DNA from 4 places in the Kocuria oceani genome. Region 2 is predicted to be linked to each of the others. Evidence: riboswitches for the same ligand, from Rfam matches in the RefSeq annotation. Region 2 holds a riboswitch; each other region holds the start of a gene.
What was found. Region 2 has a riboswitch for S-adenosylmethionine ahead of PU704_RS01575 (cobalamin-independent methionine synthase II family protein). Riboswitches for the same ligand answer to the same signal wherever they lie in the genome.
Positions count from the first base shown of each region.

Region 1: linked by a shared signal. The riboswitch ahead of PU704_RS13105 (O-acetylhomoserine aminocarboxypropyltransferase/cysteine synthase family protein) and the one ahead of PU704_RS01575 (cobalamin-independent methionine synthase II family protein) in region 2 are both predicted to bind S-adenosylmethionine.
Region 3: linked by a shared signal. The riboswitch ahead of PU704_RS18815 (acyl-CoA dehydrogenase family protein) and the one ahead of PU704_RS01575 (cobalamin-independent methionine synthase II family protein) in region 2 are both predicted to bind S-adenosylmethionine.
Region 4: linked by a shared signal. The riboswitch ahead of PU704_RS11575 (hypothetical protein) and the one ahead of PU704_RS01575 (cobalamin-independent methionine synthase II family protein) in region 2 are both predicted to bind S-adenosylmethionine.

Region 1 covers NZ_JARAMH010000012.1:19,904-25,645, forward strand. Annotated here, with positions in the region: gene PU704_RS13095 (sulfurtransferase) at 1-707, opposite strand, end outside; gene PU704_RS13100 (cystathionine gamma-synthase) at 731-1,921, opposite strand; gene PU704_RS13105 (O-acetylhomoserine aminocarboxypropyltransferase/cysteine synthase family protein) at 1,930-3,258, opposite strand; SAM riboswitch class IV at 3,274-3,406, opposite strand; gene PU704_RS13110 (Lrp/AsnC family transcriptional regulator) at 3,544-3,996, opposite strand; gene PU704_RS13115 (thiamine pyrophosphate-dependent enzyme) at 4,238-5,413, shown strand; gene PU704_RS13120 (alpha-ketoacid dehydrogenase subunit beta) at 5,410-5,742, shown strand, end outside.
Region 2 covers NZ_JARAMH010000001.1:317,455-323,196, reverse strand. Annotated here, with positions in the region: gene PU704_RS01600 (acetyl-CoA C-acetyltransferase) at 1-97, opposite strand, end outside; gene PU704_RS01595 (CoA transferase subunit B) at 94-801, opposite strand; gene PU704_RS01590 (CoA transferase subunit A) at 798-1,541, opposite strand; gene PU704_RS01585 (IclR family transcriptional regulator) at 1,685-2,464, shown strand; gene PU704_RS01580 (3-hydroxybutyrate dehydrogenase) at 2,481-3,236, opposite strand; SAM riboswitch class I at 3,409-3,513, shown strand; gene PU704_RS01575 (cobalamin-independent methionine synthase II family protein) at 3,526-4,743, shown strand; gene PU704_RS01570 (cobalamin-independent methionine synthase II family protein) at 4,819-5,742, shown strand, end outside.
Region 3 covers NZ_JARAMH010000030.1:9,495-15,236, reverse strand. Annotated here, with positions in the region: gene PU704_RS18835 (FAD-dependent oxidoreductase) at 1-85, shown strand, start outside; gene thiS (sulfur carrier protein ThiS) at 82-321, shown strand; gene PU704_RS18825 (thiazole synthase) at 323-1,213, shown strand; gene moeB (molybdopterin-synthase adenylyltransferase MoeB) at 1,210-2,388, shown strand; SAM riboswitch class I at 2,551-2,645, shown strand; gene PU704_RS18815 (acyl-CoA dehydrogenase family protein) at 2,758-4,110, shown strand; gene PU704_RS18810 (MFS transporter) at 4,114-5,631, shown strand; gene PU704_RS18805 (LLM class flavin-dependent oxidoreductase) at 5,628-5,742, shown strand, end outside.
Region 4 covers NZ_JARAMH010000009.1:62,616-68,357, reverse strand. Annotated here, with positions in the region: gene PU704_RS11595 (cell division protein PerM) at 1-261, opposite strand, end outside; gene PU704_RS11590 (glycosyltransferase family 4 protein) at 375-1,538, shown strand; gene PU704_RS11585 (PIN domain-containing protein) at 1,542-1,925, opposite strand; gene PU704_RS11580 (hypothetical protein) at 1,948-2,136, opposite strand; SAM riboswitch class IV at 2,150-2,275, opposite strand; SAM riboswitch class IV at 2,557-2,670, shown strand; gene PU704_RS11575 (hypothetical protein) at 2,679-2,975, shown strand; gene PU704_RS11570 (hypothetical protein) at 3,123-3,308, opposite strand; gene cspE (transcription antiterminator/RNA stability regulator CspE) at 3,495-3,701, opposite strand; gene PU704_RS11560 (TetR/AcrR family transcriptional regulator) at 3,938-4,468, opposite strand; gene betT (choline BCCT transporter BetT) at 4,646-5,742, shown strand, end outside.

The DNA.
Region 1 (5,742 bases), on a different contig from region 2:
CGGCCCTCGGGGGCCGCCGCTGCGATGCGCTCCCGCAGCTCGGGCGGCGGCAGCAGCCGCCCGTCCGCGCCCAGCAGCTCCGTGTACGGCAGGCTGACCGCCCCGGGCATGTGGCCGGGGCGCAGGCCGGGGCGGGGCTCGGGCTCCGTGCCCGCGAACCGGCCGGCGGAGCGGGCGTCGAGGACGACCGCCCCGGGCTCGGCGAGGGCGCCGGCGACGTCGTCCGCGCCCACGAAGAACCCCTCCTGCGGCACGAGCTCGACGTCACCGGGCTCGGCGGGCGGATCCGCGTGCGCGCCCACCGGCCGTCCCTCGGCGGCCCAGGCCGGCAGCCCGCCGTCGAGCACCGCGACCCGGTCGAAGCCCGCCGCCCGCAGCATCCACCACACCCGCGCGGAGGCGAAGACGCCCTTGCCGTCGTAGGCCACCACGCTGCTGGTCCGGGAGATCCCCAGCGCGCGGGCCGCCGCGGTCAGCCGGCCCGCCGGCGGCATGGTGTGCGGCAGCTCCGCGGACGGGTCGGCGAACGGCCCGTCCAGGTCCAGGAGCAGGGCGCCCGGGATGGCCTCGTCGGTGCGGTTGAGCGTGGAGCTCGCGTCCACCAGCACGAGCCGGGGGTCGCCGAGGTGGGCGGCCAGCCATCCGGTGCCCACCACGGGCCCGGGCAGCTCGAGGGACGTCTCCTGGTGCGGGGTGCCGGTGCTCATGCGGGTCAGGGTAGCGCCTCGGGCTACGAGGCGGCGCCCGCCAGCGCCCGCTCGAGGTCCTCCAGCTGGTCCTCGACGTCCTCGATCCCCACCGACAGCCGCACGAGGTCGGTGGGCACCGCCAGCGGGGTGCCCCGGACCGAGGCGTGCGTCATCTCCGACGGATAGCAGATCAGGGACTCGACCCCGCCCAGGCTCACGGACAGGGAGTACAGCCGGGTGCCCTCGGCCACCGCGCGGGCCGCGGCCTCTCCCCCGGCGAGGCGAAAGGAGACCACGCCGCCGGACCCGCGCATCTGCGTCGCGGCGAGCGCGTGGCCGGGGTGCTCGGGCAGCCCGGGGTAGAGCACCTGGGAGACCTCCGGACGCCCCAGCAGCCACTCCGCGATCCGCTGGGCGTTCTCCTGGTGGCGTTCCATGCGCAGGCTCAGGGTCTTGAGCCCGCGGGCGGCCAGGTAGCTGTCCTGGGGCCCGGCCACGGCGCCTGCGGCGAACTGCTGAAAGCCGACCGTCTCGGCGAGCGGGGCGCCGCGCCAGGCGGCGGTCCCGACGACCACGGCCCCGCCGAGGACGTCGGAGTGCCCGCCGATGTACTTGGTGGTGGAGTGCACCACGGCGTGGGCCCCCAGGAGCAGCGGGTTCTGCAGGTACGGGGAGGCGAAGGTGTTGTCCACCACGAGCAGCGCGCCCGCCTCCCGGGCCAGCTCCGCCCAGGCCGCGACGTCGGCGATGCCGAGCAGCGGGTTGGAGGGCGTCTCCAGCCACAGCACCGCGGTGTCCCCGGGGCGGACCGCGGCGCGGACGGCGTCGAGATCGGTGATCTCCACGGGGGTGTGGCCGATCCCCCACGGGGCGAGCACCCGGGTGATCAGCCGGTTGGTGCCGCCGTAGCCGTCGGCGCCGAGCACCACGTGCTCGCCCGGGCGCAGCACCGCCCGCAGCAGCGCGTCCTCGGCGGCGATCCCGGAGGCGAAGGCGAACGCGCGCTCGCCGTGCTCCAGGGCCGCGAGCTGCTCCTCGAAGCCGTTGCGGGTGGGGTTGGAGCCGCGGCTGTACTCGTGGCCGGCGCGCAGGACGTTGATCCCGTCCTGGGCGAAGGTGGAGGTCTGGTAGACCGGCGGGATGACGGCCCCGGTCAGGGGGTCGGGCTGCTGGCCGGCGTGGACGGCGGTGGTGGTGAAGCCGCGGCGGCGGGTGGTGACGGTCTGGCTCATGGTGGGGCTCACTTCCGGAGGGTCGAAACGGTCTCGAGCACGGCGTCGAGGGCCTGGCCGAGGTCGGCCACGAGGTCCTGGGGCGCCTCGAGGCCGATCGAGAGCCGGACGGTGGTCTCGGCGATCCCGCCGGCCCGGCGCTGCTCGGGCGTGAGCCGGCAGTGGGTCATCGCGGCCGGGTGGGCCACGAGGCTGCGGGTGTCGCCGATGTTGGCGACCAGCTTGAACAGTCGCAGCCCGTCGATGAAGGGGCCCACGGCGGCGTCCGGGGCGGCGAGGTCGAAGGAGAACACGGAGCCGGTGCCGCGGGGGAAGTCCCGGGCCGCGATCCCGGCCCCGGGGTCCCCCGGCAGCCCGGGGTGGTGCACGCGCGCGACGGCGGGGTGGCCGGCGAGGAACTCGGCCACGGTCAGCGCCGAGGCCGTGTGCCGGGCCACCCGCAGGTCGAGGGTCTCGGTGCCCTGCAGGATCTGGCTGGCGTTGAACGGGGACAGCGTGGTGCCGAGGTCGTGCACGTACTTGGCCCGGACCAGGTGCAGGTAGGGGCTGGCGCCGGCGCACTTGTCGAGCAGGCTCTGCCCGCCCCAGCGGGCGCGGGCGCGGGTGAACTGGGGCCACCGCGCAGGCTCGGCGGACCAGTCGAACGTCCCGCCGTCCACGACCGCCCCGGCGAGGGCGTTGCCGTGGCCGCCGAGGAACTTGGTGGCCGAGTGCACCACGATGTCCGCGCCCTTCTCCAGCGGCCGGTACAGCGCCGGGGAGGCGAGGGTGTTGTCGACGACGACGGGCACCCGCGCCGCCCGGGCGACGTCGGCGATCCCGGGCAGGTCCGGCAGCGTGGCCAGCGGGTTGCCGATGGACTCGAGCAGGAAGGCCCGGGTGTCGGGGCGCACGGCCGCGGCCCAGGCGCCGGGTGCGGTGGGGTCCACGAAGTCGACCTCGACGCCGTGGTCGGCCAGCGAGTCGGTGAGCAGGTCCACGGTCCCGCCGTAGAGCTTCTCGGAGGCGACCAGGTGCTTGTCCTCCCCCTGGCCCAGCAGGGCCAGCAGGGCCACGGCCACCGCGGACTGCCCGGAGCCGGTGGCCACGGCGCCCGCCCCGCCCTCGAGGTCGCTGATCCGCTGCTCGAGCACGGCGACCGTGGGGTTGCCGGTGCGGGTGTAGGTGAAGCCGGCGCGGGTCTGGGCGAACATCTGCCGGGCGGCCTCGTAGTCCGGGAACTCGAAGGCGGCGCTCTGGTAGATCGGCACCGTGAGGGTGCGCTGCCCGGGGTCGTGGTCGGCGCCGGCGTGGATCTGCCGGGTCGAGAGGTCGTGATCGGTCACGGGGAGGGACATGGCGCGGCTCCTGTGCACGTGCTCTTACCCGCACCGGTCACCCGCTGCGGGGCAGCGGGGATGCAGGCCGCTTCCTCATCCGAACCACCCGATGAGCATGGGGTTGGTGCGCGACCCAGTCGGAGCTTGGCAGTCGCGTCTCGTGAAGCTGGGACCACACTATGCGCGGGGCGGGCCGGCGCCGTTCCGCGACCCAAGATGACGTCCGTGACGGATCGTGACGCCGCTCGTGAGGCCCCCGGTGGCGCCCTCTGTGAGCCCCGGCGCTCCCGGCGCCCCGGCGGGTCACGCCCGGGTGTCGATGTCCTCGAAGATCAGGAACGTCTGGGTGTCCACCACGCCGGGCAGCTGCTGGATGTGCTCGAAGATCACCTGCCGCAGGTGCACCGTGTCCACGGCGCGCACCAGCAGCATGACGTCGAAGTTGCCGCCCACCAGGGCGATGTGGTGCACGGCCGGGATGGCCCGCAGCTGCGCGCACAGCTCCCGCCAGGTGTTCTGCTGGAGCTTCAGCGTCACATAGGCCGAGGCCTGCAGCCCGGCGCGCACCGGGTCGATCACGGTGCTGAAGCGCAGGATCACCCCCTCGTCGCGCAGCCGGTTGATGCGGGCGTAGGCGTGGGCGCGGGAGACGTGCACGGCCGCGGCGATCGCGGTCACCGACTGCCGGGCGTCCCGGGAGAGCTCGGCGAGGATCTTCCGGTCGGTCTCGTCCAGCGGGACGGGGGTCGAGGGCACGGCGGGGCTCCTTCGGGGCGGGACGGGAGGGCGGGCAGCGGTGTCGGACGAATGCGTGTGCGCCACGCCACAGTAAAACATTTCGTCCACGAGGACAGCACCGATGCCCGCAGGATTCTGGACTTTCCCGCACCCCTGGATACGAACCGTCGGTTCTTCTCATACTGGGCGGACAGAACTTCAGCGGCCTTCCTGCCTCCCCGGGTCCGCACCAGGACCGGGGACCGACCGAGGGGACACCATGAGCCAGACCGTCGAGACCCCCGAGGACCCGATCCTCCGGGCCTCCCAGACCTTCGGCATCACGCCGGAGCAGTACATGCTCCCGGCGCGCGGCGAGATCCGGATGGTGGACCCCACCGGCCGGCTGCTGCCGGCCGAGGAGCAGGGCACCGAGCCCGGCCACGAGTACCCGCTGCCCGCGGGGGACGTGCTGCTGGGCGCCTACGAGAAGCTGGTGGTCGGCCGCCGGGTCAACGACCAGAACTCCGCGCTGGTGCGCCAGGGCCGGATGGCCGTCTATCCCTCCAGCCACGGGCAGGAGGCCTGCCAGGTGGCGGCGGCCCTGTGCCTGCGGGAGGGCGACTGGCTGTTCCCCACCTACCGGGACACCGTGGCCGTGATGACCAAGGGCGTGCGGCCCATGGACGTGATGTCGATCTTCCGCGGCGAGTGGCACGGCGGCTACGACCCCCACGAGCACCACGTCGGCATCCAGTCGACCCCGCTGACCACCCAGCTGCTGCACGCGGTGGGCGTGGCCCACGCCGCGAAGCTGCGCGGTGAGGACACCGTGGTCCTGGCCATGTGCGGCGACGGCGCCACGAGCGAGGGCGACTTCCACGAGGCCCTCAACTTCGCCGCCGTGTTCAAGCTGCCGGTCGTGTTCTTCGTGCAGAACAACGGCTACGCGATCTCCGTGCCCCTGTCCCAGCAGTCGGCCGCCCCGAGCCTCGCCCACAAGGCGGTCGGCTACGGCATGGCCGGGGAGCGGGTGGACGGCAACGACCTGGTGGCCCTGCTCGCCACGCTGGGCCGCGCCGTGGACCTGGCGCGCTCGGAGTCCGAGCCCCTCCTCGTGGAGGCCCACACCTACCGCATGCAGGCGCACACCAACGCCGACGACGCGACCCGCTACCGCGACGACGCGGAGGTGCAGGAGTGGATCGCCAAGGACCCCGTGACCCGGATGCGCGCCTACCTGGCCGGGGAGGGACTGCTCGACGACGCGGCCGAGCAGCGCATCGCCGCCGCCGCCGAGGACGTCGCCGCGGCGCTGCGCGACGGCATGAACGCCGACGTGCAGGTCGACCCGCGCGAGCTCTTCCGCCACGTCTACACCGAGCAGACCCCGCAGCTCGACGAGCAGGAGCAGTTCCTCGCCGCCGAGCTCGCCCGAGAGGAGACCGCACAGTGAGCACCCTCCAGGCCCCCGCCCCGTCCGGGCGGACCCCGGCCGTCAAGCCGGCCACCTTCGCCCAGGCGCTCAACACCGCCCTGGCCGACGCCCTGGCCGCCGACGACGCCGTCGTCGTCTTCGGGGAGGACGTCGGGACCCTCGGCGGGGTCTTCCGGATCACCGACGGGCTGACGCAGCGCTTCGGCCGCACCCGCTGCTTCGACACCCCGCTGGCCGAGTCCGGGATCGCCGGGATGGCCGTGGGCATGGCGATGAACCGGATGCGCCCGGTGATCGAGATGCAGTTCGACGCCTTCGCCTATCCGGCGTTCGAGCAGGTCGCCTCG
Region 2 (5,742 bases):
CCAGCTGGGCCGCGGTGAGGGACGCCAGCTGCCCCAGGATCTTGCCCTGGGGCGTGCGGGCGCCGGACAGGACGACGACGTCGTTCGGGGTGTTCATCGGTTCTCCTCGGCAGCACCTGGTGCGGTGGACACGGTTTCGGTGGGGACGCTCTCGGGGGTGACGTCCTGCAGGTCGGTGCGGAAGGACGCCTCGGTCTTCGCGCGGACCTCGTCCTCGGTGACGCCGGGGGCGAGGCTGCGCAGCACGAGCCCGCCGTCCTCGACGTCGAAGACGCACAGGTCCGTGACGATGCGGTCGACCACGCCCACGCCGGTGAGCGGGAGGTCGCACTCGGTCCTGATCTTGGCCGAGCCGTCCTTGGTCACGTGCTCGGTCAGCACGACGACGCGCGGGGTGCCGGCGACGAGGTCCATGGCCCCGCCCATGCCCTTGACCATCTTGCCGGGGATCATCCAGTTGGCGAGGTCGCCCGAGCCGGAGACCTGCATGGCCCCGAGGATCGCGATCTTGACGTGGCCGCCGCGGATCATCCCGAAGGACGTGGCGGAGTCGAAGATCGAGGCCCCGGGCAGCAGGGTGATGGTCTGCTTGCCCGCGTTGATGAGGTCCGGGTCCTCCTCCCCCTCGTAGGGGAAGGGGCCCATGCCGAGCACGCCGTTCTCGGACTGCAGCACCACGTTCACGCCCTCGGGCAGGTTGTTGGCCACCAGGGTGGGGATGCCGATGCCGAGGTTGACGTAGTCGCCGTCGGAGAGCTCCACGGCGGCGATCGCCGCCATCTCGTCGCGGGTCCAGCTCATGCCTGGTCTCCGTTCTGCGGGGAGGGCTGCCCGGCCGTGGCGGGGCGGGGGCGGACGGTGCGCTGCTCGATGTCCTTGGGCGCACCGCTGTACTGCAGGACGTGCTGGACGTAGACGCCGGGGGTCACGACGTGGTCCGGATGGATCTCGCCGACCGGCACGAGGTGCTCGACCTCGGCGACGGTGACCTTCCCCGCGGTGGCGACGATCGGGTTGAAGTTGCGCGCGGTGTAGCGGTAGACGAGGTTGCCGTCGGTGTCACCGGTGTGGGCGTGCACCAGGGCGATGTCCGCGACGATGCCGCGCTCCTGCACGTAGGTCTCGCCGTCGAACTCGGCGTGCGGCTTGCCCTCGGCCACGAGGGTGCCGACCCCGGTCCTCGTGTAGAAGGCGGGGATGCCCGCGCCGCCGGCCCGGAGCCGCTCGGCGAGCGTGCCCTGCGGATTGAACTCGACCTCGAGCTCGCCGTCCAGGTACTGCTGGGCGAAGAGCTTGTTCTCGCCCACGTAGGAGGCGAGCACCTTCGTCACCTGGTGGTTCTCCAGCAGCACCCCGAGGCCCTTGCCGTCCACGCCCATGTTGTTGGAGACCACCGTGAGACCGGTGACCCCGGAGTCGCGGACCGCCTCGATGAGGTCCCGCGGGATCCCGCTGAGCCCGAACCCGCCGACGGCGAGCGTCATGCCGTCCCGCAGCTGCTCCGCCAGCAGCCCGGCGGCGTTGTCGATGACCTTGGACACCCTTGTCCCTTCCTGTCGGTGATCTGTGACCCAGGACTCAATCTAGGAACACCCCACATACCGGTCAACCGGTGCGCCGGGATCCCGCGGGCTTTCCTCAGCATCCGGCCATCAGGTCGCGCAATGTCCATATAGTGGAGTTCATGACGGGAAAGGTCGGGGCCGGCCCGGGCACCCAGGTGGTCCACCGCGTCGCGCAGCTGCTGCGCGCCGTCGCGGGGCGGGAGGAGGGCAGCACCGTGGCGGAGCTCGCGGCGGCGACCGGGCTGACGCGCCCCACCGTGCACCGCCTCCTGACGGGCCTGGCCGAGGAGGGGCTCGTGGACCGCCCGGCCGGCAGCACGGCGTGGCAGCTCGGCCCGGAGCTCTACGTGCTGGGCGCGGTCGCGGCCCACCGCTACCCGATCCGGGAGCTGGCCGGACCGTCGCTGCGCCGGCTCGCCGAGGCCACGGGGGAGAGCGCGTTCCTCTCGGCCCGCCGCGGACCCGAGACCGTGTGCCTGGCCCGGGTCGAGGGGGCCTTCCCGATCCGCTCCCACGTGCTGTACGAGGGCCTGCGGCTGCCGCTGGGCGTGGCCTCGGCCGGCTTGGCGGTCCTGGCCCACCTGCCGGACGCGGAGGTGGAGCGGATCCTCGCCGCCACGCCCGCCGCCCGCGCCGAGTGGGGCCCGCTGCACACCCCCGAGCGGATCCGCGAGCTGCTGGAGGACGTGCGGCGGGAGGGCTTCGCGGTGAACCCGGGACTGATCGTGGAGGGCAGCTGGGGCATGGCCGCGGCCGTCTTCGACACGACCGGCGCCCCCGTCTACGCCCTGAGCCTCACCGGGATCGAGCCCCGCTTCGCCGGGGAGCGCCGCGGGCTCCTGGGGCGGGCGCTGCTCACGGAGGCCCACCGGCTCTCCCGGGAGCTCGGCCACCGCTGAGCGGCCCCCGGCCCGCTCAGCGCGCCGTCCAGCCGCCGTCCATCGTGTAGGACGCGCCGGTGACCATGGCGGCGTGCGGTCCGGCCAGCCACGCCACGAGGCTGCCGACGTCCTCGGGCTCCACGAGCTTCTTCACCGGCGTCTCGCCGAGCATGATCCGCTCCACGACCTCGGCCTCGGGGATCCCGTGCACCCTGGCCTGGTCCGCGACCTGCTTCTCCACCAGCGGGGTGCGCACGTAACCGGGGTTGACGCAGTTGCTGGTCACCCCGTGCGCCGCCCCCTCCAGGGCCACGGTCTTGGACAGCCCCTCGAGGCCGTGCTTGGCCGCGACGTAGGCGCTCTTGTAGGGGGAGGCCCGCAGCCCGTGCACGGAGGAGATGTTCACGACCCGCCCCCAGCCCCGCTCGTACATGTGCGGCAGGGCCGCGCGCACCAGCAGGAACGGGCTCTCGAGCATGAGCACGAGGATCCGGTGGAAGTCGGCGGGGTCGAAGTCCTGGATCGGGGCGACCTTCTGGATGCCGGCGTTGTTCACCAGCACGTCCACCTCCAGACTCAGCCCGGCCAGCGCCGCGGTGTCGAGCAGGTCGACGGCCCACGCCCGCCCCTCGAGCTCGTCCGCGACCCGCTGCGCACCGGCCTCGTCGACGTCGGCCACCACCACGTGCGCCCCGGCGCCCGCCAGAGCCCGGGCCGCGGCCAGCCCGATGCCGCTCGCTCCACCGGTCACCAGCGCGGTGCGGCCCTCGAGGCCGTGGTCCTGGAACATGGGGAACCTTCCTTCCGTCCGCCGCGCCCACAGGGTCCGGGGCACCGGTCACCGTCACGGTATGTGATCCGGAGCACGACGGCGAGCAGGGACCCGCGCGTCACACGGCGTCATGCCCGTCACGCGGCTCCCGAATGGCGCAACGTCCCGGCCGTGGGATTGGATGGGGTCGTCACCATCCAGAGCGGCCGAGAGACCTGGCTCGACGACGCCGCAGCAACCCGCACGGACGGCCCCGCGCCCTCCGCCCCGGTGCTACCGCCAGGACCGATGGAAAGGACAGCGCCCCATGCTGCACAGTGCCGACCGCATCCTCACGTCCCACGCCGGGTCCCTCCCCCGGACCCCGGAGCTGCTGCAGGCCAACGAGGCCCGCCTCCCGGGCGCGGCCGGTACCGAGGAGTTCGACCGCCTGCTGCGGGACGCCGTCGTGGACGTCGTGCGCCGCCAGCGCGAGGCCGGCATCGACGTGGTCAACGACGGCGAGTACGGCCACGCGATGACCCACTCGGTGGACTACGGCGCGTGGTGGACCTACTCCTTCGACCGCACGGGCGGGCTCGAGATCGTCGACGACAACGACATCCACGTCCCGAAGCGCTCGGCCCCCGGCAGCGTGGTGCTCACGAGCTTCCTGGACCGGCGGGACCTCGCCGCCTTCCACGACGCCTACACGGACCCCTCCTCCGGCATCCACCTGGCCGACCCCGACCTGCCGCCGCCCGTGTTCCCGGCCGCGACCGGCCCGCTCTCCTACACCGGCCAGGCCGCGGTGGCCTCCGACGTCGCGGGCCTCACCGCCGCGCTGCGGGAGACGGGGGCGGCCGAGGGCTTCGTCGCCGCCCTGTCCCCCGGCTCGGCCGCGCGGATCGGCAACCACCACTACGCGAGCGAGGAGGAGTTCCTCTACGCGTGGGCGGACGTGCTGCGCGAGGAGTACACCGCGATCCTCGACGCCGGCCTGGTGCTGCAGATCGACGACCCCTCCATCGCCGAGTCCTGGGACCAGATCAACCCGGAGCCGGCCGTCGAGGACTACCGGCGCTTCGTCCAGGTACGGGTGGAGGCCCTCAACCACGCCCTGCGCGGCCTGCCCCAGGATCGGATCCGCTTCCACCTGTGCTGGGGCTCCTGGCACGGCCCGCACACCACGGACCTCGAGTTCAGGTACCTGGTGGACCTGCTGCTCTCGATCGACGCGGGCGCCTACTCCTTCGAGGGCGCCAACGCCCGGCACGAGCACGAGTGGAAGGTCTGGGAGGACCACGCCCTGCCCGAGGGCAAGCTGATCCTGCCCGGCGTGGTCTCGCACGCCACCAACGTCGTGGAGCACCCCGAGCTCGTCGCCGACCGGATCGAGCGCTACGCGAGGCTCGTGGGGCGCGAGAACGTCATCGCCTCGACCGACTGCGGCCTGGGCGGGCGGGTGCACCCGCAGATCGCGTGGGCGAAGCTCGAGACGCTCGCCCGCGGCGCCGAGCTCGCCTCGCGCCGGCTCTGGGCCTGAGCGCCCCGCTTCCCCCCGCCCCCGCCACCCTTCCCCGCTGCCCGCCCCCGCCGCCCCACTCCGAGGAGCACCTCCATGACCCTGCAGAACACCGACCGCGTGCAGACCACCCATGTGGGCTCCCTGCCCCGGATCCCCCGCCTCCTGGAGGCCAACCGGCAGCACGCCCAGGGGGCGATCACGTTCGAGCAGCTCACGGACGAGCTCGCCACGGGCGTCGAGGACGTCGTGCGGCGCCAGCGGGAGACCGGCGTGGACGTCGTCAACGACGGCGAGTACGGGCACACGATGTCCAGCGCCGTCGACTACGGGGCCTGGTGGAACTACTCCTTCTCGCGCCTCGGAGGGCTGACGCCCACGGACGAGGACCGGTGGGCGTCCACGGAGCGCCGCCGCTCCTCGCCCGGACACGTGGTGCTCACCAGCTTCCCGGACCGCCGGGACCGGGAGCGGTTCCGGGAGGCGTACGAGGACCCGGCGTCGGGCATCCTCACCGGGCGCTCCTCGACCGCGCAGCCGAAGATCACCGGGCCGCTGACCTACACCGGCCAGGAGGCGGTGGCCTCCGACGTCCGCAACCTCAAGGCCGCCATGGCGGCCACGGGCGCGGAGACCGGGTTCGTCGCCGCGCTGTCCCCCGGCTCCTGCGCGCGCGTGACCAACGAGTACTACCGGACCGACGAGGAGCTCGTGTACGCGTGCGCCGACGCGATGCGGGAGGAGTACCTGGCGATCACCGGCGCCGGGCTGATCGTGCAGATCGACGACCCCTCCATCGCGGAGTCCTGGGACCAGGTCAACCCGGAGCCCACGGTGGAGGACTACTTGGCGTTCACCCGGCTGCGCGTCGAGGCCCTCAACCACGCGCTGCGCGGGATCCCCGAGGAGCAGGTGCGCTTCCACCTGTGCTGGGGCTCCTGGCACGGCCCGCACACCACGGACCTCGAGCTCAAGCACCTCGTGGACCTCATGCTGACCATCGAGGCCGGCGGCTACACC
Region 3 (5,742 bases), on a different contig from region 2:
CCCGCACCGCTTCGACCGCCCGGTCGAGGCGCCCTCCGTGGACCTCGCGATCGGGTCCCGCACCCCGAACAGGAGCACCCGATGACCGCCATCACCCTCAACGGCCGCCCGCACGTCGTCGGCGGGGACACCACCGTGGTGGACCTCGTGGCCGAGACCGTCGGGCGGCCCCTGGGCCCCGACGGCGCCCCGCTGGACGGCCGCCGGCTGGGCGTGGCGGTGGCGGTGGACGCCGCCGTGGTCCCGCGCAGCCGCTGGGGCCGCACCCCCGTGGCCGAGGGACAGGCCGTCGAGATCATCACCGCCGTCCAGGGAGGCTGACATGACCCACCCCGCATCCCACCTCGCGCCCACCGTGGACCCGATCGTGCTCGACGGCACCGAGCTGTCCTCCCGGCTGATCATGGGCACCGGCGGGCTCAGCTCGCTGCACACCCTGGAGCAGGCCCTGCTCGCCTCCGGCACCGCGCTGACCACCGTGGCCCTGCGCCGCTACGCCCCCGGCCACGGCGACTCGCTGTTCGCGATGCTCGAGCGCAACGGCATCCGGATCCTGCCCAACACCGCCGGCTGCTACACCGCCCGGGACGCCCTGCTCACCGCCGAGCTCGGCCGCGAGGCCCTGGAGACCGACTGGGTCAAGCTGGAGGTCATCGCCGACGAGGACACCCTGCTGCCCGACGTGGTGGAGCTGCTCGACGCCACCGAGCAGCTCGTGGCCCGCGGCTTCCGGGTCTTCGCCTACACCTCCGACGACCCGGCCGTGGCCCGCCGTCTGGAGGACCTCGGCGCGGCCGCCGTGATGCCCCTGGGCGCGCCGATCGGCACCGGGCTGGGGATCCTCAACCCGCACAACATCGAGCTCATCGCCTCCCGTGCCTCGGTGCCCGTGGTCCTCGACGCCGGCATCGGCACCGCCTCCGAGGCCGCGCTCGCCATGGAGCTGGGCTGCGACGCCGTGCTGCTGGCCAGCGCCGTGACCCGGGCCCAGGACCCGGTGGCCATGGCCACCGCGATGCGCCACGCCGTGGCCGCCGGGCGGCTGGCCGCCCGCGCCGGCCGGATCCCGGCCCGCCGGCACGCCCAGGCGTCCTCGCCGATGGCCGGGCGGATCGACACGGACGCGCCCGACGCCGGTCCGTCCGCCGGTGCGTCCGCCGGTCCGGCGGACGTCCCGCGCGGGGACTGGGCGCCCGTGGGGGAGCGCCCGTGAGCGCGCTGCCCCCGCTCGTGGAGCCCGGCCCCGAACTGACCCGTGCGGAGCTCGAGCGCTACGCCCGGCACCTGACCCTGCCCGGGATCGGCCCGCTCGGCCAGCGCCGGCTCGGCAGCGCCCGGGTGCTCGTGGTCGGCGCGGGCGGACTGGGCGCCCCGGCCCTGCAGTACCTCGCCGCGGCCGGCGTGGGGACGCTGGGGATCGTCGACGACGACGTCGTGGCGGTCTCCAACCTGCAGCGCCAGGTGGTGCACCGCACCGCCGACGTCGGCCGGCCCAAGGCGGAGTCCGCCGCGGAGGCCGTGACCGCCCTCAACCCGCTCGTGCGGGTCCGCACCCATCCCTGCCGGCTCACGGCGGACAACGCCGTGCGGATCCTCGGGCAGTACGACCTCGTCCTCGACGGCGCGGACAACTTCGCGACCCGCTACGTGGTCAGCGACGCCGCCGCCCTGACCGGGATCCCCTGCGTGTGGGGCTCCATCCTGCGCTTCGAGGGGCAGGTCAGCGTCTTCTGGGCCGGCCACGGGCCCACCTACCGGGACCTCTACCCCGAGGCGCCGCCGGACGGGGAGGTGCCCAGCTGCGCCGAGGGCGGGGTCTTCGGCATGCTCCCCGCCACCGTGGGCGCGGTGATGGTCACCGAGGCGGTCAAGCTGATCACCGGCACCGGCGAGCCCCTGCTCGGGCGGGTGCTGCTGCACGACGCCCTGGCGATGACCTGGCGCGAGATGCGCCTGGACCCGGACCCGGACGCCGCCCCGGTCACCGCCGTCGCCGAGCCCGTGGCCGTCCGTCCGCCGGCCGGCGGCGCGGAGCCCGCCGAGACGGTCGCGGCGGGCGAGCTGGCCCGGCTGCTGGAGCGGCGGGCGCGCGGAGAGACGGCCTTCGTGCTGGTCGACGTGCGGGAGGACTGGGAACGGCAGCTCCTGGCGATCCCCGGCGCCGTGGCCGTGCCGCTCCAGGAGCTGCTGGACCGGGGGCCGGACGCCCTGCCGCCGGAGGCGCGCGGCGCGGACCTCGTGCTGCACTGCAAGGCCGGCGCCCGCTCGGCGACCGCCCTGGCCGCGCTGCGCCCGTTCTACGCCGGGCGGGAGGAGCGGATCCGCCACCTCGAGGGCGGGGTGCTCGCCTGGGCGGAGCAGGTGGAGCCGGACCGGCCGCGATACTGAGCGGATGCGCGGCGCTCCCCTTCTCCGGCCGGGCGGGGTCCCGCGGCGGATTCCTACACCACCCGGGAGGACATGACCGTCTGTGACGTCAGCATGACATCCGACGACATGCGGCCGTCATCGGGTGGCTCCGCACCCCGGCGGTCTGGTGCGATGTCATCCGTCCCATTCAGAGCGGCCGAGAGATCTGGCTCGACGACGCCGCAGCAACCCGTCCTTCGCAGGGGTCAGGGTGCTAAGGCCAGAACCGATGGAGATCCCGGATCTGCAGTCGCTCCGTGACGTCGGCCCCCGCGCTGCCGCCACCGGGCCCGCCCCTGGCGTGACCGCACGGCCGGCCCTCCTCGGTGCGACCGAGAGGACCACCGCATGACCCGCACCACGGCCGAGAGGACTCCCACCCGTCCCGGCGCCGGCACGGACCCCGCCGGCACGGACCCTGCCGGCACGGACCCTGCCGGCCTGCCGGTGGACTACGCCGGGCTGAAGGAGCGCTTCGGGCCGCTGTTCACGGAGATCGCCGCCGGCTCCCTGGACCGGGACCTCCGCCGCGCGCTGCCCTACGAGGAGGTCGGCCGGCTGGACCGGGCCGGGTTCGGCGCCCTGCGCGTCCCGGCGGCCCACGGCGGTCCCGGGGTCAGCATCGAGGACTTCACCCGGCTGCTGGTCGACCTGGCCGAGGCCGACTCCAACATCGCCCACCTCTACCGCTCCCACGCCGGCTTCGTGGAGTCCCTGCGCTTCCTGCCCCGGGAGCTCCAGGACGTCTGGTATCCGCGGGTGCTGGCCGGGGCCACCGTGGGCAACGCCTCCACGGAGAAGGGCGGCAACGCGCTCGGCACCCTGAACACCGTGCTGCGCCGCACCGCCGAGGGGTGGGAGATCACCGGCCGGAAGTTCTACGCCACCGGCTCCGTCTTCTGCGACTACACCCGCGTCTCGGCCGCCCTCGACGGCCGGGACGGACGCCGCTTCGCCGTCGTCGCCACGGACGCCCAGGGGGTCACCCTCGAGGACGACTGGGACGGCTTCGGGCAGAAGCTCACCGGCACCGGCACCGCGGTCTTCGACCGCGTGCGCGTCCCGGACGACGCCGTGCTGGACCGCGCCGCCGGCAGCGCGGAGGCCGTCCACGAGGCCGCCTTCTTCCAGCTCGTGCTGCTGGCCGTGCTGGCCGGCGTCGCCCGCGCCGCCCGGCGGGACGCCGTGGAGACCATCGCCGGCCGCCGGCGGACCTTCAACACCGGGCTCGGCCTGCCGTTCCGCGAGGACCCGCTGATCCAGGAGGCCACCGGCCGGATCTCCGCCAAGGCCTTCGCCGCCGAGGCCACCGTGCTGCACGCCGCCCGCGCCCTGGACGCCGGGATCGCCGCCGCCGTCACCACCGGCGCCGACCGGCCGGACTTCACCGGCGCCCTCCCGGCGGCGCTGCACGGGTCCGAGATCGCCGTGGAGCACGCCCAGGTCACCGTGCCGGAGCTGGCCCTCGGCGCGGCCCAGGACCTGTTCCTCACCGTGGGCGCCTCCGCCACGTCCACCGCCAAGGGCCTGGACCGGCACTGGCGCAACGCCCAGACCGTGGCCACCCACAACCCGATCGCCTTCCGCGCCCGCGCCCTCGGCGACTACCTCATCAACGGCACCCTGCCGGAGGGCCTGAACGCCATCGGCGACGCCAGGACCGGTGCCGGGACCGACGCCGACCGAACCCCAGGAGCCTGACGCATGTCCACCCCGCCCCCGACCACGATCCCGGCCCCGACCGCGGCCGCCGCGGGACGCACGAGCGTCGTCCACGGCAAGAAGCGCGTCCTGGCCTCGGCCTTCGCCGGCACCACCATCGAGTGGTACGACTTCTACCTCTACGGCACCGCCGCCGCCCTGGTCTTCAACGTCCAGTTCTTCCCCATGGCCACCGAGCTCGGCGGCATCGTCGCCTCCTTCGCCACCCTCGCCGTCGGGGTGATCGCCCGGCCCCTGGGCGGGATCGTCGCCGGCCACCTGGGCGACCGGATCGGCCGCAAGGCCCTGCTGGTGGCCTCCCTGCTGCTCATGGGCGTGGCCTCCACCCTGATCGGCCTGCTGCCGACCTACGAGGTGATCGGCTGGTGGGCCGTCGTCGGGCTCGTCGTCCTGCGCATCCTCCAGGGCCTGTCCGCCGGGGCCGAGTGGGGCGGCTCCGCGCTGCTGAGCGTGGAGCACTCCCCGGCCCGGCACCGCGGGTTCTTCGGCTCCTTCACCCAGATCGGCTCCTCGGCCGGCATGCTGCTGGCCACCGGGGCGTTCTTCGTCGTGCAGCACGTCATGAGCGCGGAGCAGTTCGCCGCCTACGGCTGGCGCATCCCCTTCCTGCTCTCGGCCCTGCTCGTGGCGGTCGGCCTGTGGATCCGCCTCGGCGTGGCCGACGCCCCGGAGTTCCTGGAGCACCGGGCCTCGGGCAACGTGGCCACCGCCCCCCTGCGGGAGCTGCTGCTCCACCACCGCCGCCCGCTGCTGGTCACGATCGGCCTGCGCCTGGCGCAGAACGCCGTCTACTACCTGGTGACGGTGTACATGCTGACCTATCTGCGGGACGTGCGCGGGGACAGCGCCTCCGGCGTGACCGCGGTGATGATCGCCTCCGCCATCGGCCTGTTCACCACCCCCTTCTGGGGCTGGCTGTCCGACCGGGTGGGCCGCAAGGTCGTCTCGGTGACCGCCTACGCGGCGATCGGCGTCTTCGGCTGGGTGCTGTTCGCCTTCCTCGACGCCGGCCCGCTCGCCCTGCTGCCGCTCGTGGTCGTGCTCGGCATCAACCTCGTCCACGACGCGATCTACGGGCCGCAGGCGGCCTGGTTCGCCGAGCAGTTCCCCGTGCACGTGCGGTACTCCGGGGTGAGCTTCGGCTACCAGGTCGGCACGGTCCTGGGCGGGGGGCTGATGCCGATGATCGCCGCCCTGCTGTTCGCCGCCGGCGGGAACACCCCGTGGCTGATCGCCGGGTACCTCTCCGGACTCTCCGTGCTCTCCGTCGTCGCCGCCCTGGCCGCGAAGGACCCCGCCCGCGAGCAGCGCGGCACCGAGCTCACCGACCTGCACGCCGGCTCCGCCCGAGCCGGCTCGACCGGGGCCGTCCCAGCTTCCGACGGCCCCCTCCGGACCGACTCCCCCAGGACCGGATCCGTCCGGGCCGACGGAGCCGCCGATGCCGGGCCCACCACCGGGACCACCGCCGGGACCACCACCGAGAGGACCACCGTATGAGCCGCCCCCTGCTCCTGAACGCCTTCGACATGATGGTGCCCGTGCACCAGTCACCGGGGCTGTGGCGCCACCCGGAGGCCGGCGTCGCGCGATTCGACACGCTCGAGTACT
Region 4 (5,742 bases), on a different contig from region 2:
TCCGGCCCCGGGGTCCAGGGCGACCTGCAGCGGGGTGAGGTGGGCCAGCAGCCACACCTGGCCGGAGAGCACGAAGCTGCCGGTCAGCCCGAGCGAGTCGAAGCCGTCGGCGAGCCACACCATGAGAACGGTCAGCAGGATCAGCAGGTAGGAGACCACGGCCACGGAGCCGAGCTCCACCACGCCCTGCAGCCACAGCGGCATGGGCACGCCGCGGCGGTCGGCGGACGGGGCGGGGGAGGAAGAGCCTAGGGAGTTCATCACCGCCCATCTTCCCACGCCTCCGGGGCCCGGGCCGAGGCTTCACGGGGCCTTCACCGGCGGGCCACGTGCCGCTCCCCCGGCGGACGCCCGTGCCGGGAAGGCTCGGCGCCATGAGAGTCGCCGTGGTCGCCGAACAGTTCCTCCCCCACCTCAACGGTGTCACCCACTCGGTCCTGCGGGTGGTCGAGCAGCTGAGCGCCCGCGGGCACGACGTCGTGGTCCTGGCGCCCTCCTACGACCCCGCGCCGCTCGGGCGCCTCGCCGAGGACGTCGTCGAGGGCCTCGACGGCGTGCCGGTGCACCGGCTGCCGGCCCTGCCGCTCACCGGCTATCCCGACGTGCGCGTGGCCGGCGGCACCGTGGCCCGGGTGCGCCGGCACCTGGAGCGGTTCGGCCCCGACGTCGTCCACGTCGCCTCCCCGTTCGTCCTCGGCCGGCGGGCAATCCTCGCGGCCCAGCAGCTCGGCGTGCCGGCCGTGGCCGTGTACCAGACGGACGTGCCCGGCTACGCGGCGAAGTACGGAGCGCCCTTCCTCGAGCAGCTCCTGTGGGGGCACGTGCGGAGCATGCACAACGCCGCGGCCCTGACCCTCGCCCCCTCCTCCTCGGCGGTGGCGCAGCTCACCGTGCACGGGGTGCGCGACGTGCACCTGTGGCGGCGCGGTGTGGACACCGCCCGCTTCTGCCCGCGGCACCGCGACGAGCGGTGGCGGGCGGAGGTCGCGGGCGGCCGCCGGATCGTGGGCTACGTGGGCCGGATCGCCCCGGAGAAGCAGGTCGAGGACCTCGCCGCGGTCGCGGACCTGCCCGGCACCCGCCTCGTCGTGGTGGGGTCCGGGCCGGAGGAGGAGGCGCTGCGGCGCCGCCTGCCGGACGCGCACTTCACGGGTCGCCGCTCCGGGGCCGAGCTCGCCCGCATCATGGCCTCCCTCGACGTGTTCGTGCACCCGGGCGAGTTCGAGACCTTCTGCCAGACCGTGCAGGAGGCCATGGCCTCGGGGGTGCCGGTGGTGGCCACGGGCCGGGGTGGTCCGGTGGACCTCGTCGACTCCTCCCGCACCGGCTGGCTCTACCCGCCGGGGGACCTCGCGGCGCTGCGCGGGCACGTGGCCGACCTGCTCGGCGACGAGGCCAAGCGGGCCGCCTTCGGGGCCGCCGCGCACGCCGCCGTGCAGGGCCGGACCTGGGACGTGCTGGTCGGGCAGCTGCTGGAGCACTACGACCGGGCCGTGGCCCTGGGCGCCCGCGGCCCGCGCCACCGCCGGACCGTCTGAGGCCTATCCCCGGGCGGGGACCGCGTCCAGCACGGGCACGCCCGTGCCGGCGTACCGTCCGGGCTCGGCGCTGAGCACCGTCAGCCCGTGCACCAGGGCGGTGGCAGCGGTCAGACCGGCCACCGGGTCGGCCGTCCCCGCGGCGCCGAGAGCGCCCCACGCCCGGCTCACCGCGGCGTCCACGGGGAGCACACGGTCCGGGAAGCGCGCTTCCAGCTGCTCGGTCCACGGCGTCTCGTCGGGCCGGTCCGACAGCAGCTCCCCCAGCACCAGGGCGGACAGGAACAGCCGCCGGTGGCCGTGCCGGCGCAGGGCGGCGGTCAGCTCGGGCGCGCGCTCCGGGGTGCGCACCCCGAGCAGCACGGAGCGGTCCAGGAGCAGGTCCATGGCGTGGATCCTCCGCCGGTCCTCAGGCCGCGGCGGCGAGGCGGCCGCGGACGGGCGCCAGCAGGAAGTCCACGAACTCCGTGCGCGCCTGAACCACCCGGGCGTAGTCGTCGATGCTCATCGCCGCGCAGCCGAGCACGGCCGGAGCCTCGGGAACGGGGGCGGGCCCACCCGGGCGGGCGGCGACGACGGTGGGAAGGGCGTCTGACATGACCAGGATCCTTCGGGCGCTCTTGCTCGCAGCGGGTGCCGCCACGGCGGCGATGCGAGCCGCTTCGTCATCCGAACCACCCGTGAACATGGGGTTGGTGCCCGGTCTAGTCGGAGCTTGGCGACCGGATCTCTTGAAGCTGCCCCCATTCAACCACATCCTCCCCGCCGGGTCCCGCCCGGCCGGTGTGGCCGGGCGTGTGAGCCGACCTTCCCCGTCCCGTCACCGCGGCGACACCTCGCCGACACATCGTTGCGCTGGAATGGGCTTCGAGCACCCGGGCGGCCCCCGACATTGCGGCCGACATCACGGTTCGGTCACACAAGTCATGGCCGTCTTGCCGGTCTGTCGGAGGCGCGGGGTAGCCTGGATCTGCTTCTCGAGATGCGGCATCCGCGTGCTCGACGGAGGGCGCACCGCCTTCCGGAGGGACCGCGGAGGGGCTCCGACCCGCTGTGCGCCAACCCGATGTTCCCGGGTGGATCGGATGACGAAGCGGCGGGCAACGGCATCGGATGCCCGCAAGAACGTCAGGAGAAAACATGACCATGTCCGAAGAAAGAATCACTTCCACCACCGATCAGCGGGAGGAATGGGTCGACGTCACCGTCACCGCCCTCCCCGATCTGCACCTCGTCCGGATCACCTCGACGGACGGCGACGTGCAGGAGTACCTCAGCGCGGAGGCCGACGACCTCGCCGCCGCGGCCGAGCACACGGCGGGCACCGCGCAATGGTGCGCCAAGTACCGCCAGCTCCTCGTCCCCGGCGCCCTGGCCGCGACCGGGCGGCACCCGTTCTTCAAGCTCCACCCCGCGTCCCTCCCGCTGTCGGCGTAGCCGGCGGGCCGGACACGACGAAGGCCGCAGCCCGATGGGCTGCGGCCTTCGTCGTGCGGTCGGCGCCACGGCGCCGGACGTCCGGGAGCCGCCGTCGCGCGTGCGGCGCCGTGGCCCTCGGCGGAGCGGCTCCCGCGGCGCGGCGGCTCACTCCAGGCCGTAGTCCCCGGCCGAGCCCCAGCCCTCCCCCGCCTCGTCGGCGGAGCCGTCCAGCTCCCACTCGCAGACCTCGAGCTCGAAGGGCACGAAGACGTCGAGCTCGGCGTCGGAGACGCGGTTCACCACGAAGGGGTCCTCCTCGTCCGGCGGACGGGACGGGACGGGTCCGGTCATGCGAGCTCCTCCCGGTCGGCGACGGCACGAGATCCGACGGCACGACATCCGGCGGCGCGGCACCCACCGGCGCCGCGTGCGAGAGTCCGCAGGCTGTTGCCGGCGGAACGACAGAACCGCCGCCGGGCGCAGGCCCGGCGGCGGTTCTGGACGATCAACGGGCCCGTGAGCCCTTCGAGGAGAACGTCAGGAGATGACGGTGATGTTCGCGGCCTGGGGGCCCTTGGGGCCGTCCTGGGTCTCGAACTCGACGCGGTCGTTCTCGTTCAGGGAGCGGAAGCCGCCCGAGTTGATCGCGGAGAAGTGGGCGAAGACGTCCTTGGAGCCGTCCTCGGGGGTGATGAAGCCGAAGCCCTTGTCAGCGTTGAACCACTTGACGATACCGGTAGTCATGGTGAGACCTGATCTTTCGTGAGATGAACGTTTCCCGACGTTCGAGAAACACAAGAGTTGTGATGCGTGGAAAACGTCTTCTCAGAAAAACTGCTGCACCCGGATGGGCCGAACTGCTTGAAATACAAAAACGACAACCTCAACAACTTCGCTCCACTGTACACGAGTTCCGGCGCCCCGCCACCCCGGTGCGGGGCGCCGGACGCGGCCGCCGGCTCCGGCCGGCGGCGTGCCGCTCAGCCCGCGAGCAGCTCGTCGGCGATCGCGCGCACCCGCGCCCGCTCCTGCGGGTCCGGGGGGAAGACGTCGGCGGCGTCGGCGAACCACACGCCGTCGGCCAGCAGACGCACGGCCAGCAGACGGGTGCGCTGCTCGACGGGCAGGTCGTCGGGGAGGTCCACCCAGGGGGCGATCCGCTCCACCCAGTGCTTCTTCAGCTTGGCCCGCAGCCGCTGGTCGGTGAGCATCACGAGGTCGGTCTCGTCCACCTCCCCGGACAGGCACCAGTCCAGGTAGGCGCGCACGCGCTCCTCTGCGGGCACCTGCTCCGGCGGGGCGGACAGGCGCCGGGCCATCTCCGCGTCCCAGCCGTCCAGCACCCGGTCCACCAGGGCGAACATGAGCGCCTCCTTGGTCCGGAAGTGGTACATCACCCCCGGCTTGCTCAGCCCCACCCTGCGGGCGGTCGACTCCAGGGACACCGTGCCGCCGCTGCGCACGAGTTCGAGGGCGCCGCTCAGGATGCGGTCGCGGCTGGAGGAGTTCATGCACCCCACTTTACCAACCGGAAGGTTGGTGACACTATGTGACGCAGGCCGCTGTCCCGTCCAGGCGGAACAGCGGCCGTCGCGGGGACGACGACGTCCCGCTCCCGCCCGGTCCGCCCGGACCGGTGTGCGGGCGACCCCACGAGATCCGGACCACCCTTCTCAGGAGGACCCGACATGACCGCTGCCCCGTCCACATCCGCCCCCGAGAGCGAGGGTCCGCCGGGTGCGCGGACCCACCCCAAGGTCAACCGCGCCGTCTTCGCCGGCTCCGGCGTGAGCATCGTCCTGTTCTCCCTCTGGGCGATCCTGGCCCCCGCGCAGGCCTCCACGGTGATCGGCGCCGTGGTCGGCTGGATCGCGACCAACATGGGCTGGTTCTACGTGCTCACCGCCGCCGTGGTGACGGCCTTCGTGGTGGTCGTCGCGGTCTCGCGCGAGGGCACCATCAAGATGGGCCCGGACCACTCGAGGCCGCAGTACAACCTGTTCACCTGGACCGCGATGCTCTTCGCGGCCGGGATCGGGATCGACCTGCTGTTCTTCTCGGTGGCCGAGCCGGTCACCCAGTACTACGGTCCCCCGGCCGGCGAGGGCGGGACCATGGAGGCGACCCGCATGGCCGTGGTGTGGACGCTGTTCCACTACGGCGTGATCGGCTGGGCCATGTACGCCCTGATGGGCATGGCCTTCGGCTACTTCGCCTACCGGTGGAACATGCCGCTGAGCATCCGCTCGGCCCTCTACCCGCTGATCGGCAGGCGGGTGCACGGCAGAGCCGGGGACGCGGTCGACATCGCCGCGCTGCTGGGCACGATCTTCGGCGTGGCGACCTCCCTGGGCATCGGCGTCGTCCAGCTCAACTACGGCCTGTACCTGCTGTTCGGGATCGAGGAGGGCGTCGCCGCGCAGACCGCCCTGATCGTCGTGGCCGTGGTCATGGCCACCGCCTCCTGCGTCTCCGGCGTGGACAAGGGCATCCGCCGCCTCTCCGAGCTCAACGTCCTGATGGCCGTGGCCCTCGTGGCCTGGGTGCTGCTCGCCGGGCGCACGTCCTTCCTGCTCGACGCCACCGTGAAGAACCTCGGCGACTACGTGGCCGAGCTGCCCTCCATGGCGCTCGACACCTTCGCCTACACCGGGGCGGCCGAGTGGATGGCCGGCTGGACCCTGTTCTTCTGGGCCTGGTGGATCGCCTGGGCGCCGTTCGTGGGGCTGTTCCTGGCCCGGATCTCCCGTGGCCGCACGCTGCGCGAGTTCGTGGTCGCGACCCT